DNA from 2 places in the Micromonospora echinospora genome. Region 1 is predicted to be linked to the other one. Evidence: predicted binding sites of a transcription regulator. Region 1 holds the regulator's gene; the other holds the start of a gene.

Evidence for each region. The regulator HrcA, encoded in region 1, represses chaperone genes, less so after heat shock. The targets are predictions, from matches to a motif close to GGTTNGCACNCTCNNNNNGAGNGTGCNAACC.
Region 2: the regulator HrcA is predicted to act here: its motif matches at 1,652-1,682, upstream of groL (chaperonin GroEL).

Annotation. Positions count from the first base shown of each region.
Region 1 is NZ_LT607413.1:3,798,420-3,803,246, reverse strand. It holds gene ppk2 (polyphosphate kinase 2) at 1-183, shown strand, start outside; gene GA0070618_RS17320 (16S rRNA (uracil(1498)-N(3))-methyltransferase) at 215-949, opposite strand; gene dnaJ (molecular chaperone DnaJ) at 950-2,089, opposite strand; gene hrcA (heat-inducible transcriptional repressor HrcA) at 2,163-3,185, opposite strand; gene GA0070618_RS17300 (DUF4870 domain-containing protein) at 3,445-4,515, shown strand; gene hemW (radical SAM family heme chaperone HemW) at 4,636-4,827, opposite strand, start outside.
Region 2 is NZ_LT607413.1:2,809,304-2,814,130, forward strand. It holds gene GA0070618_RS12930 (GNAT family N-acetyltransferase) at 180-710, opposite strand; gene GA0070618_RS12935 (cold-shock protein) at 935-1,138, shown strand; gene groL (chaperonin GroEL) at 1,873-3,495, shown strand; gene GA0070618_RS12945 (hypothetical protein) at 3,686-3,922, opposite strand; gene GA0070618_RS12950 (GNAT family N-acetyltransferase) at 3,984-4,827, opposite strand, start outside.

The sequences.
Region 1 (4,827 bases):
GTGGTCAAGAGCAACGACAAGAAGCGGGCCCGGCTGGAGGCCATGCGGCACGTGCTCAACCGCTTCGACTACACGGACAAGGACACCGAGGTCGTCGGCGTGCCCGATCCCCTCCTCGTCGGCTCCGCCGGTCTGGACCTCAGCCCCGACGAGGAGACCGTCCAGGTCTTCCCCCGCCTCTGACCCGTGTCGATCTCGACGGATCCGGGGTGGGTCACCAGCGGGTGAGGCGGGTGGCGAGCACGCTGAGCGCGGCCACCCCGGCGGTCGAGGTACGCAGCACCGCCGGCCCGAGCCGCACCGGGCGCCCACCGGCGGTCTGGAAGGCGTCCAGTTCGGCCGGGGCGATCCCACCCTCCGGCCCCACCACCAGCACGATCTCACCGGCCGGAGGCAACTCGACGGTGGTCAGCCGGTCCTGCGCCTCCTCGTGCAGCACGAACCCGGCGGCGGCACCGGAGATCCGCGCCGCCACCGTCGCCGTCGACTCGTCGGGGGACCCGGCCACCACCGGAAGCCAGGCCCGCCGGGCCTGCTTGGCTGCCTCCCGGGCGGTCGCCACCCACTTCTCCCGGGCGCGTACGCCCCGCTCGCCCCGCCACTGGGTCACCGAGCGGGACGCCGCCCAGGGCACGATCTCGTCCACGCCGACCTCGGTCATCGCCTGGACGGCCAGTTCGCCCCGGTCACCCTTGGCGATGCCCTGCACCACCACGATCCGGGGCACTGCCGCGTCGACGTACCCCCGCGAGGTGACGGTCAGGTCGAGGGCGCCCCGGCCGACGGCGGTGACCACGGCGGCGGCCGTGCCGCCGCGACCGTCGGCCAGCAGCAGTTCCTCGCCGACCCGGAGCCGCTGCACGGTGGCCGCGTGGTGGCCCTCCGGGCCGTCCAGGGTCAGCGTGTCGGCGACGGGCAGCGACTCGACCAGGAACAGCGGGGCAGACACTCAGCCGTGCCCGTTGAACGCGTCCCGCATCCGGGAGAAGAAGCCGCCCTGCTTGCTCAGCTCGGCGACCTCCTCGCCCCGGGTCTTGGCGAACTCGCGCAGCATCCGCTCCTGGTCGGCGTCGAGCTTGGTCGGGGTCCGCACGTCGAGGTGGACGTAGAGGTCACCCCGGCCGGTCCCGCGCAGGTGCGGTACGCCCCGGGCGCGCAGCCGCATCGTGCTGCCCGGCTGGGTGCCCGCCTTGACGTCGACGGTCTCCTCGCTGTCCAGGGTCTTGATGGTCAGTCGGGTGCCGAGCGCCGCCGCGGTCATCGGCACGGTCACCCGGCAGTGCAGGTCGTCGCCCTTACGGGAGTAGACGTCGTGCGGCCGTTCGTGGATCTCGACGTAGAGGTCGCCGGCGGTGCCGCCACCCGGGCCGACCTCACCCTGCTGGGCGAGGCGGATCCGCATGCCGTCCTCCACCCCGGCGGGGATCTTGACGGTCAACGAGCGGCGGGTACGGACCCGGCCCTCCCCGGCGCAGGTCGGGCAGGGGTGCGGGATGGTGGTGCCGTGCCCCTGGCAGACCGTGCAGGGCCGGGCCGAGACGACCTGGCCGAGGAAGGTGCGCTGCACCGACTGCACCTCGCCCCGGCCACCGCACGCCTCACACGTGGCCAGGTGGGTGCCGGCGGCCGTGCCCGCGCCGGAGCAGGTGGTGCAGAGCACGGCGGTGTCGACGGTGATCGGCGCCTCGACACCGAACGCCGTCTCGTTGAGGTCCAGCTCCAGCCGCAGGATCGCGTCCGCCCCGGGACGGGTGCGCGGGCGCGGCCCGCGCGAGCCGGTGGCCCCGCCGAAGAAGGCGTCCATGATGTCCTGGAAGCCGACGAACGGTCCCGCGCCGCCCGGCCCGCCCGGACCGGCCGCGCCGCCGCCGGGAGCGAGCGGGTCGCCGCCCAGGTCGACGATCTGCCGCTTCCGGTCGTCCGAGAGGACCTCGTACGCGGCGTTGATGTCCTTGAACTTCTCCTGGGCCTCCGGGTCCGGATTGACGTCCGGGTGGAACTGCCGCGCCAGCTTGCGGTAGGCGCGCTTGATCTCGTCGTCGGAGGCTTCCCGGCTGACACCGAGGATGCCGTAGTAGTCCCTGGCCACTGCGTTCCGTGTCCTCATGTTCGTCTCGCGTTACGCCGGTCGTCGGCCCGAGTCGGCCGTCGGCCCTGACTGGTCAGTTCTGGGCCAGCAGCTCGCCCACGTAGCGTGCCACGGCGCGTACCGTGGCGATGGTGCCGGGGTAGTCCATCCGCGTCGGGCCGAGCACGCCCAACCCACCCACGATGGTGGCACCCGGACCGTAGCCCGTGCTGACCACCGACGTACCCCGCAGGTTGTCGATCTCGTTCTCGTCGCCGATCCGGATCCGGGTCGTGCTCGGCTCGACCTCGCCGATCAGCTTGAGCAGCACGACCTCCTCCTCGAGCGCCTCGAGGATCGGACGCAGCGAGCCCTGGAAGTCGAGCAGGCCGCCCCGGGTCAGGTTGGCCGTGCCGGCCAGCGCGATCCGCTCCTCGTGCCGTTCGACCAGGGTCTCCAGCAGAACGGTGGAGAGCGTGGTCATCGCCGGACGCAGCCCGGCGCTGACCTCCTCCACCAACGCCTGCACCAGCGGCGGGGTGTCCGACAGCCGGGTGCCGCAGAGCTTCTCGTTGACCAGGCGACGCAGGTCGGTGACGTCGTCGGCGGGAACCGGCGCGGGCAACTCCACCAGCCGCTGCTCGACCCGACCGGTGTCGGCGATCATCACCAGCATCAGCCGGGTGGTGGAGATCGGCACCAGCTCCAGGTGTCGCACCGAGGAACGCGCCAGGCTCGGGTACTGCACCACGGCCACCTGGCGGGTGAGCTGGGCGAGGAGCCGGACGGTGCGGTGGACGACGTCGTCGAGGTCGACCGCGCCGACCAGGAACCGCTCGATCGCCCGACGCTCGGCCGGGCTGAGCGGCTTGACCCGGCTGAGCCGGTCGACGAAGAGGCGGTAGCCACGGTCGGTGGGCACCCGGCCGGCGCTGGTGTGCGGCTGCCGGATGTAGCCCTCCTCCTCCAGCACCGCCATGTCGTTGCGGACCGTGGCCGGGGAGACGCCGAGCTGGTGCCGCTCGACCAGCGCCTTGCTGCCGACCGGCTCCTGGGTCGCGACGTAGTCCTCGACGATCGCGCGCAGCACGGCGAGCTTGCGGTCGTCGAGACCCACTCTCCCCACCTCCTACGCCGGTCAGCGCCCGGCCCGTCGCGGTGCGTGCCCACCCCCGGCGACGACCGGCGGCGGTCGCCGACGGCGACGGCACGCTCCTGGCACTCGACTTTAACGAGTGCCAGTCTACGTCGGGGCACCCCCGGGACGCGATGATCGGTGTCGACCCCTCGTACCCTGCCCGGTACGGGCCGTCCGCCCGGGTGATCAGGACACGCCCGCTGGTCGCGCCTTGCCCGGTGCCCCTACCGTGACCGGTATGACTGAACCGCCGCGCCCGCCCGGCGCGGGCGACGCCGGCCGGTACCCGCCGGAGCCGACCATGCCGCTCGCCCCGTCCGGGTCCCCGTCGACACCCGACGAGCCCACCGCCCCACTGTCCGACGCGGCCGGTGCACCCGGGTATCCCCCACCGGGTGGATCCACCCCGCCCGGCGGTTGGTCCACGCCGCCCCATGAGCCACCCACCGAGCACCTTCCCGCGTCGTCCCCCGAGCCGCCGACGGAGAACTGGACGACGCCGTCGTACGAGCCGCCCACGGAGAACTGGACCACATCGTCTCCCGAGCCGCCCACCGAGAACTGGACGACGCCGTCGTACGAGCCGTCGACGCAGCGCTACGGGTCGCTCGGCGACGACTTGCCGACGGAGCGCCACGCCGCCGTCGCCCCGGAGCCGCCGACGGCGGGTTACGGCCCGCCCGGTGACGCCCCGTCGGCCGACCACCCGACCTCGGGCGGACACTTCGCCGCGGCCGGCTACCCGACGCCGGACCCCCAGGCCAGCTACCCGCCACCGGGTGACCAGGGCGGTTACCCCCCGCCAGGCGAACCGGGCGGTTACCCGCCCCCCGGTGAGCAGGGCGGTTACCCGCCACCGGGCTTCCCGCCGCCCGGGGCCACGGGGGCACCCACCTCCGGGGGGCCGGGCGGGTATCCGCCACCGGGCGGGGGCGGGCCGCAGCCGTCACCCGGCCCGATCGGTGGCGACGACCGGACCTGGGCGATCCTGGCCCACGCCGGCGGCCCGATCGGCATCGTGATCGGTGCGACCCTGTTCGGCTGGGTCGGGCCGCTGATCGTGCTGCTGGTGCGGGGCCAGCAGTCCCCGGCGGTACGCGCGCACGCCGTCGCCGCGCTCAACTTCCAGATCACCTGGGCGGTCGCGATCCTGGTGGGCTGGCTGCTCGCCGCGATCACCTGCGGCCTGCTCTCCTTCGTGCCGATCGTGCTCGCGATCGTGCCGATCGTGCTCGGCATCGCGGCCGCCCTCAAGGCCAACCAGGACCTGCTCTACCAGTACCCGATGACCCGGAGCTTCGTGAAGTGAGCCGTCCGGCCGGTCCCGGTGGTGTTCCCGGGGCCGGCCGTCCTCGCGCCAGCAGGCGCGACACGGCGCCCGGGAACCGGCCAGGGCGGCGGGTGGCGTGACACGGTGTCGAGGGGGCGCTCAGGGCAGCAGGTCGCGGACCACGGCGTCGGCGAGCAGCCGGCCACGCAGGGTGAGCACCGCCCGGCCGGCGGCGTAGTCGGCCTCGGCGAGCAGCCCGGCGGCACGGGCCCGCTCGGCACCGGCCCGGCCGGCGGCGTCGAGCACCGCCAGCGGCAGCCCGGAGGCGAGCCGCAGCCGGAGCATCACGTC
Region 2 (4,827 bases), 990 kb from region 1:
CGGCAGCCCAGCGGGCTGGCTCGGCAGCCCACCCGGCTGGGTTGGTAGCAGGGGACCCTTCTTACCGTTTTTTGCGTAGGAAGGGTCCCCTGCAACCACCTCGCGGTGCGCGCGGCAGGGCTGCCGCCGCCCGCGGGCAGCGCGTGCGTGAAGGCGGCATCCCCGCAGGCGGCATCCCCTCAGGCGGCGCGGCGCATCTGGAGTTCCCGCATCGACGGAATCGTGGGGTGCGGCACGCGTACCCCGGTGTCGGTGAAGCCCAGCCGCAGGTACGACCGGTAGGCGCGGTCGTTGCCGATCACCACCTCCAGCATCAGCTCCGGTCGTCCGCACGCCCGTGACCAGCGACCGACCTCGTCGATCAGGTCGGCGAGCAGGCGGGTGCCGCGCCAGGCGGGGGTGACGTAGACCCCGAAGACCACGGTCAGGCCCGCCTCGTGCGGTGAGGCGACACCCCCGGCGTGCCCGACCAGGCGGCCACCGGGGTCGGCGACGAACTGCGCGGTGTGCGAGCCGGTCGAGGTGTACGCGATCCGGGCGGCGTACTCGGCGTGCGGGCGGGCGGCGGCGTCCGCGAGGGTCTCCAGGAAGGCCAGCGGAGCGTCCGCGAGCATCTCCAACCGCAGGGCTCGCATCCGGGCGGCGTCGGCCGGGCGGACCCTGCGGACGATGGGTGCGCACGCCGTCGACCTGGCCGGATTCCGCGTCATGTCCGAATGCCTACCGCAACGATGGCCGCCGATGCGATCCCGGGTCGAGACCAGTCCGCTATGCCCTGGTTTGTGGTCGTGCGCTGTCGTCACGCTTCGTGTAGCGTGCGATTTCGGTCACCGAACATCGGCCGCTCCGGGCCGGTGAGGAAAGCGGTGGTCCCGATGTCGATCGGACCGGCGTCGGGGGTTGCGTGTCGCCCAGCGAAGTGAGGAAGTGCACCGTGGCGCAAGGCACCGTCAAGTGGTTCAACGCCGAAAAGGGCTACGGCTTCATCGCCGTCGACGGAGGACAGGACGTCTTCGTCCACTTCTCCGCGATCGAGATGGACGGCTACAAGGCGCTGGACGACGGGCAGCGGGTCGAGTTCGAGATCGCTCAGGGGCAGAAGGGTCCGCAGGCCGAGCGGGTGCGCGTCATCGCCTGAGCTGACTCCGTGAGGCGACGCTGAGGTGTCGCCACCACGACCGGCACGGCCTGCGGTCGCCCCGGCGGACAGGTGCCGGCATCGGCCCATGGCTGACCCGTTCCTCCCGTTCCCTTCGTTCCCTCCAGGCCCGCCCGGACCCGGCCCTCCCGGAGCCGGGCGCGCCCCCGTTCACCAGCCCGTTCCGGCGGCTCACCCGAGCCGTCGGTCCGAGGCGAACCGCGGCATGTCGGGGTGTCCCTCCGCGTGGACACCCCGACATGCCGCACAAGGCCCCACCCTTCCCCGTGTCCGGGATCGCTCGCTTCCGTGCCGTCGCCGCGCTCCGCCGGCTGACGTTCGTCCGGCACTCCCTCCCTCTCCGCGTCGACCATGAAGTGGGCGTGTCCAGAGAGGTCGAGTTCTCCGTCGAGCTCATGATCTTCTCGTGCGCAGTGCGGCGTGGGCCGGCCGGTGAGAGTGCCGGACGGAGCCATCGTGCTTGCACTCGGCAGGGGAGAGTGCTAAACAAGTCATTGGCACTCGCATGGCGTGAGTGCCAATGGTCGGGGCGGTAGGGCCACGGTCGCGCGGCATCGAGCCGCGTGGCACATGGCCGGTCGTCGCGGGCTATCCGGCCCGGCCGAGGAGACGTCGTCGTCGCCAGGTGGCGACGTCCCAAGGTGCGTACACCAGGCGGCCCATCCGGGACACACACTCGGGTGGCCCGTGAGTGTCCAGGAGGACAACGCCGTATGGCCAAGATGATCGCGTTCGACGAGGAGGCCCGTCGCGGCCTCGAGCGGGGCATGAACCAGCTCGCCGACGCCGTGAAGGTGACGCTCGGCCCCAAGGGCCGCAACGTCGTGCTCGAGAAGAAGTGGGGTGCCCCCACCATCACCAACGATGGTGTGAGCATCGCCAAGGAGATCGAGCTCGAGGACCCGTACGAGAAGATCGGCGCTGAGCTGGTCAAGGAGGTCGCCAAGAAGACCGACGACGTGGCCGGTGACGGCACGACGACGGCGACCGTCCTGGCCCAGGCCCTCGTCCGCGAGGGTCTGCGCAACGTGGCCGCCGGTGCCAACCCGATGGCCCTGAAGCGGGGCATCGAGGCCGCGGTCGCGAACGTCTCGGAGGAGCTGTCCAAGCTCGCCAAGGACGTGGAGACCAAGGAGCAGATCGCTTCCACCGCCTCCATCTCGGCCGGTGACGCCAGCGTCGGCGAGATCATCGCCGAGGCGATGGACAAGGTCGGCAAGGAAGGCGTCATCACCGTCGAGGAGAGCAACACCTTCGGCCTGGAGCTTGAGCTCACCGAGGGCATGCGCTTCGACAAGGGCTACATCTCCGCCTACTTCATGACCGACCCGGAGCGTATGGAGGCCGTCTTCGACGACCCGTACATCCTGATCGTCAACAGCAAGATCTCGTCGGTGAAGGACCTGCTCCCGATCCTGGAGAAGGTCATGCAGGGCGGCAAGCCGCTGCTGATCATCGCCGAGGACATCGAGGGCGAGGCCCTGGCGACCCTGGTCGTCAACAAGGTCCGGGGCACCTTCAAGTCGGTCGCCGTCAAGGCGCCGGGCTTCGGTGACCGCCGCAAGGCCATGCTGGGCGACATCGCCATCCTCACCGGTGGCCAGGTCATCAGCGAGGAGGTCGGCCTCAAGCTGGACGCCGTCGGCGTCGAGATGCTGGGCCGCGCCCGCAAGGTCGTGGTCACCAAGGACGAGACCACCATCGTCGACGGTGCCGGCGACGCCGAGCAGATCCAGGGCCGGGTGAACCAGATCCGGGCCGAGATCGACAAGAGCGACTCCGACTACGACCGGGAGAAGCTGCAGGAGCGGCTGGCCAAGCTGGCCGGTGGCGTTGCGGTGATCAAGGTCGGCGCGGCCACCGAGGTCGAGCTGAAGGAGCGCAAGCACCGCATCGAGGACGCCGTCCGCAACGCGAAGGCCGCCGTCGAGGAGGGCATCGTCCCGGGTGGTGGCGTCGCGCTGGTGCAGGCCGGCAAGACCGCCTTCGACAAGCTGGACCTCGTCGGCGACGAGGCGACCGGCGCGCAGATCGTCAAGATCGCGCTGGACGCCCCGCTGCGGCAGATCGCCGTCAACGCCGGCCTGGAGGGTGGCGTCGTCGTCGAGCGGGTCCGCAACCTCGACCCGGGTCACGGCCTCAACGCCGCGACCGGTGAGTACGTCGACCTGCTGGCCGCGGGCATCATCGACCCGGCCAAGGTGACCCGGTCGGCGCTGCAGAACGCCTCGTCGATCGCGGCGCTCTTCCTCACCACCGAGGCCGTCGTCGCGGACAAGCCGGAGAAGACCCCGGCTGCCCCGGCTGGTCCGGGTGGCGGGGACATGGACTTCTGAGTCCGGTTCCGAAACACGCCGAAGGGGCGGGCCGCGTCAGCGGTCCGCCCCTTCCGCTGTCCGCTCGCGGAGTGGACGGTCGGGCGTCCGGTAGTCGCCGCCGTCGTCTCCGGCGCGGACCCGGTGACCGCCCGTCCCGTACGAACCCGCCGTCCACGGCCCGGAGCGGGCGGTCGCCCCTTCCTTCCGGTCAGGTCGGCAGGGGGCGTCGTCGGCCCGGACGATGGTCCGGCGGATCGGTTCCGACGGGCGCGTCCACCATCTCCAACGGTTCAGCGGATGCCGGTTCGGTGCCGGCGGACATCTCCACCAGTTGTTCGGCGTCGCCGTAGTCCAGCCAGTCGATCGGCAGGTGGCCGGGCAGGTCGCCGACGGGTGCCCAGGCGAGGGGCGCGGTGTCGTCGGCTGGTTCGTCGTCCATCCTCATGACTGCCTCCTCCTGCCCGAAACGGTAGGAGATCCACGGCACGCTCCGGGGTGGAACGGGACTATTCAGGTCCCTGCCCGGTTTGGGGGCGATCGGGGTCGACGTCCTTCCGGTAGAGCAGGAAGACCCGCTCGATCCGTGCTCCCGCGCTGCCCGAGTAGAACGGCACCGGGCCGACCCAGCCGATCTGGGCGCGCTCGATCCCCGCGTCCCGCTGGTCCCGCAGGCACCGCCGCAGCAACACGCCTCCGATGCCCGAACCGACCGCCGCCGGATCGGTGCCCATCGGCCCGAACCAGCTCGGGCGGGACGACCCCCAGGCGGCGAAGCCCACCACCATCCCGTCGCGCCACGCCACGTGACACCCCGCCCCGGCGCGTCCCACCGAGCCGACCAGCTCACCGTCCCAGGCACCGCCGAAGGTGCTGCGGGCGAACGCGGTCAGCGCCGACAGGTCCGCGGGTTCCGCCCGGCGTACCGTCACGCCCGTCGCGGCCAGTCGCCGCTCCGCCTCCACGGTGGAGCGCAGCGCGGGCGAGTCGTCGTACGACAGGTCGGCGGTCATGTTCCAGGCGGTCCGGTCCTGGCGGTAGCCCAGCGCCAGCGCGGCGCAGACCGCCGGGGTGTAGCGCACGTCGATGCCCGGCCAGGCGTAGTACGGCGGGTTCCCGGCCAGCAGCACCTCCCGCGCGCCCCGCTCGGCGAGCCACCGTTCGGCGTACGCCAGCAGCGTCCGCCCCACACCGCGTCGCCGCTCCTCCGGTGCGACCACCACCAGGTCGACGCACCCGTACGCCGTATCCGGCCGCTCGGGGACGGAGCAGACCAGCACGCCGACGGGCTTCGTGCCCCGTACGGCCAGCAGCCCGACCACCGGCCGGTCGAGTCGGGCCCGCCCGTACACG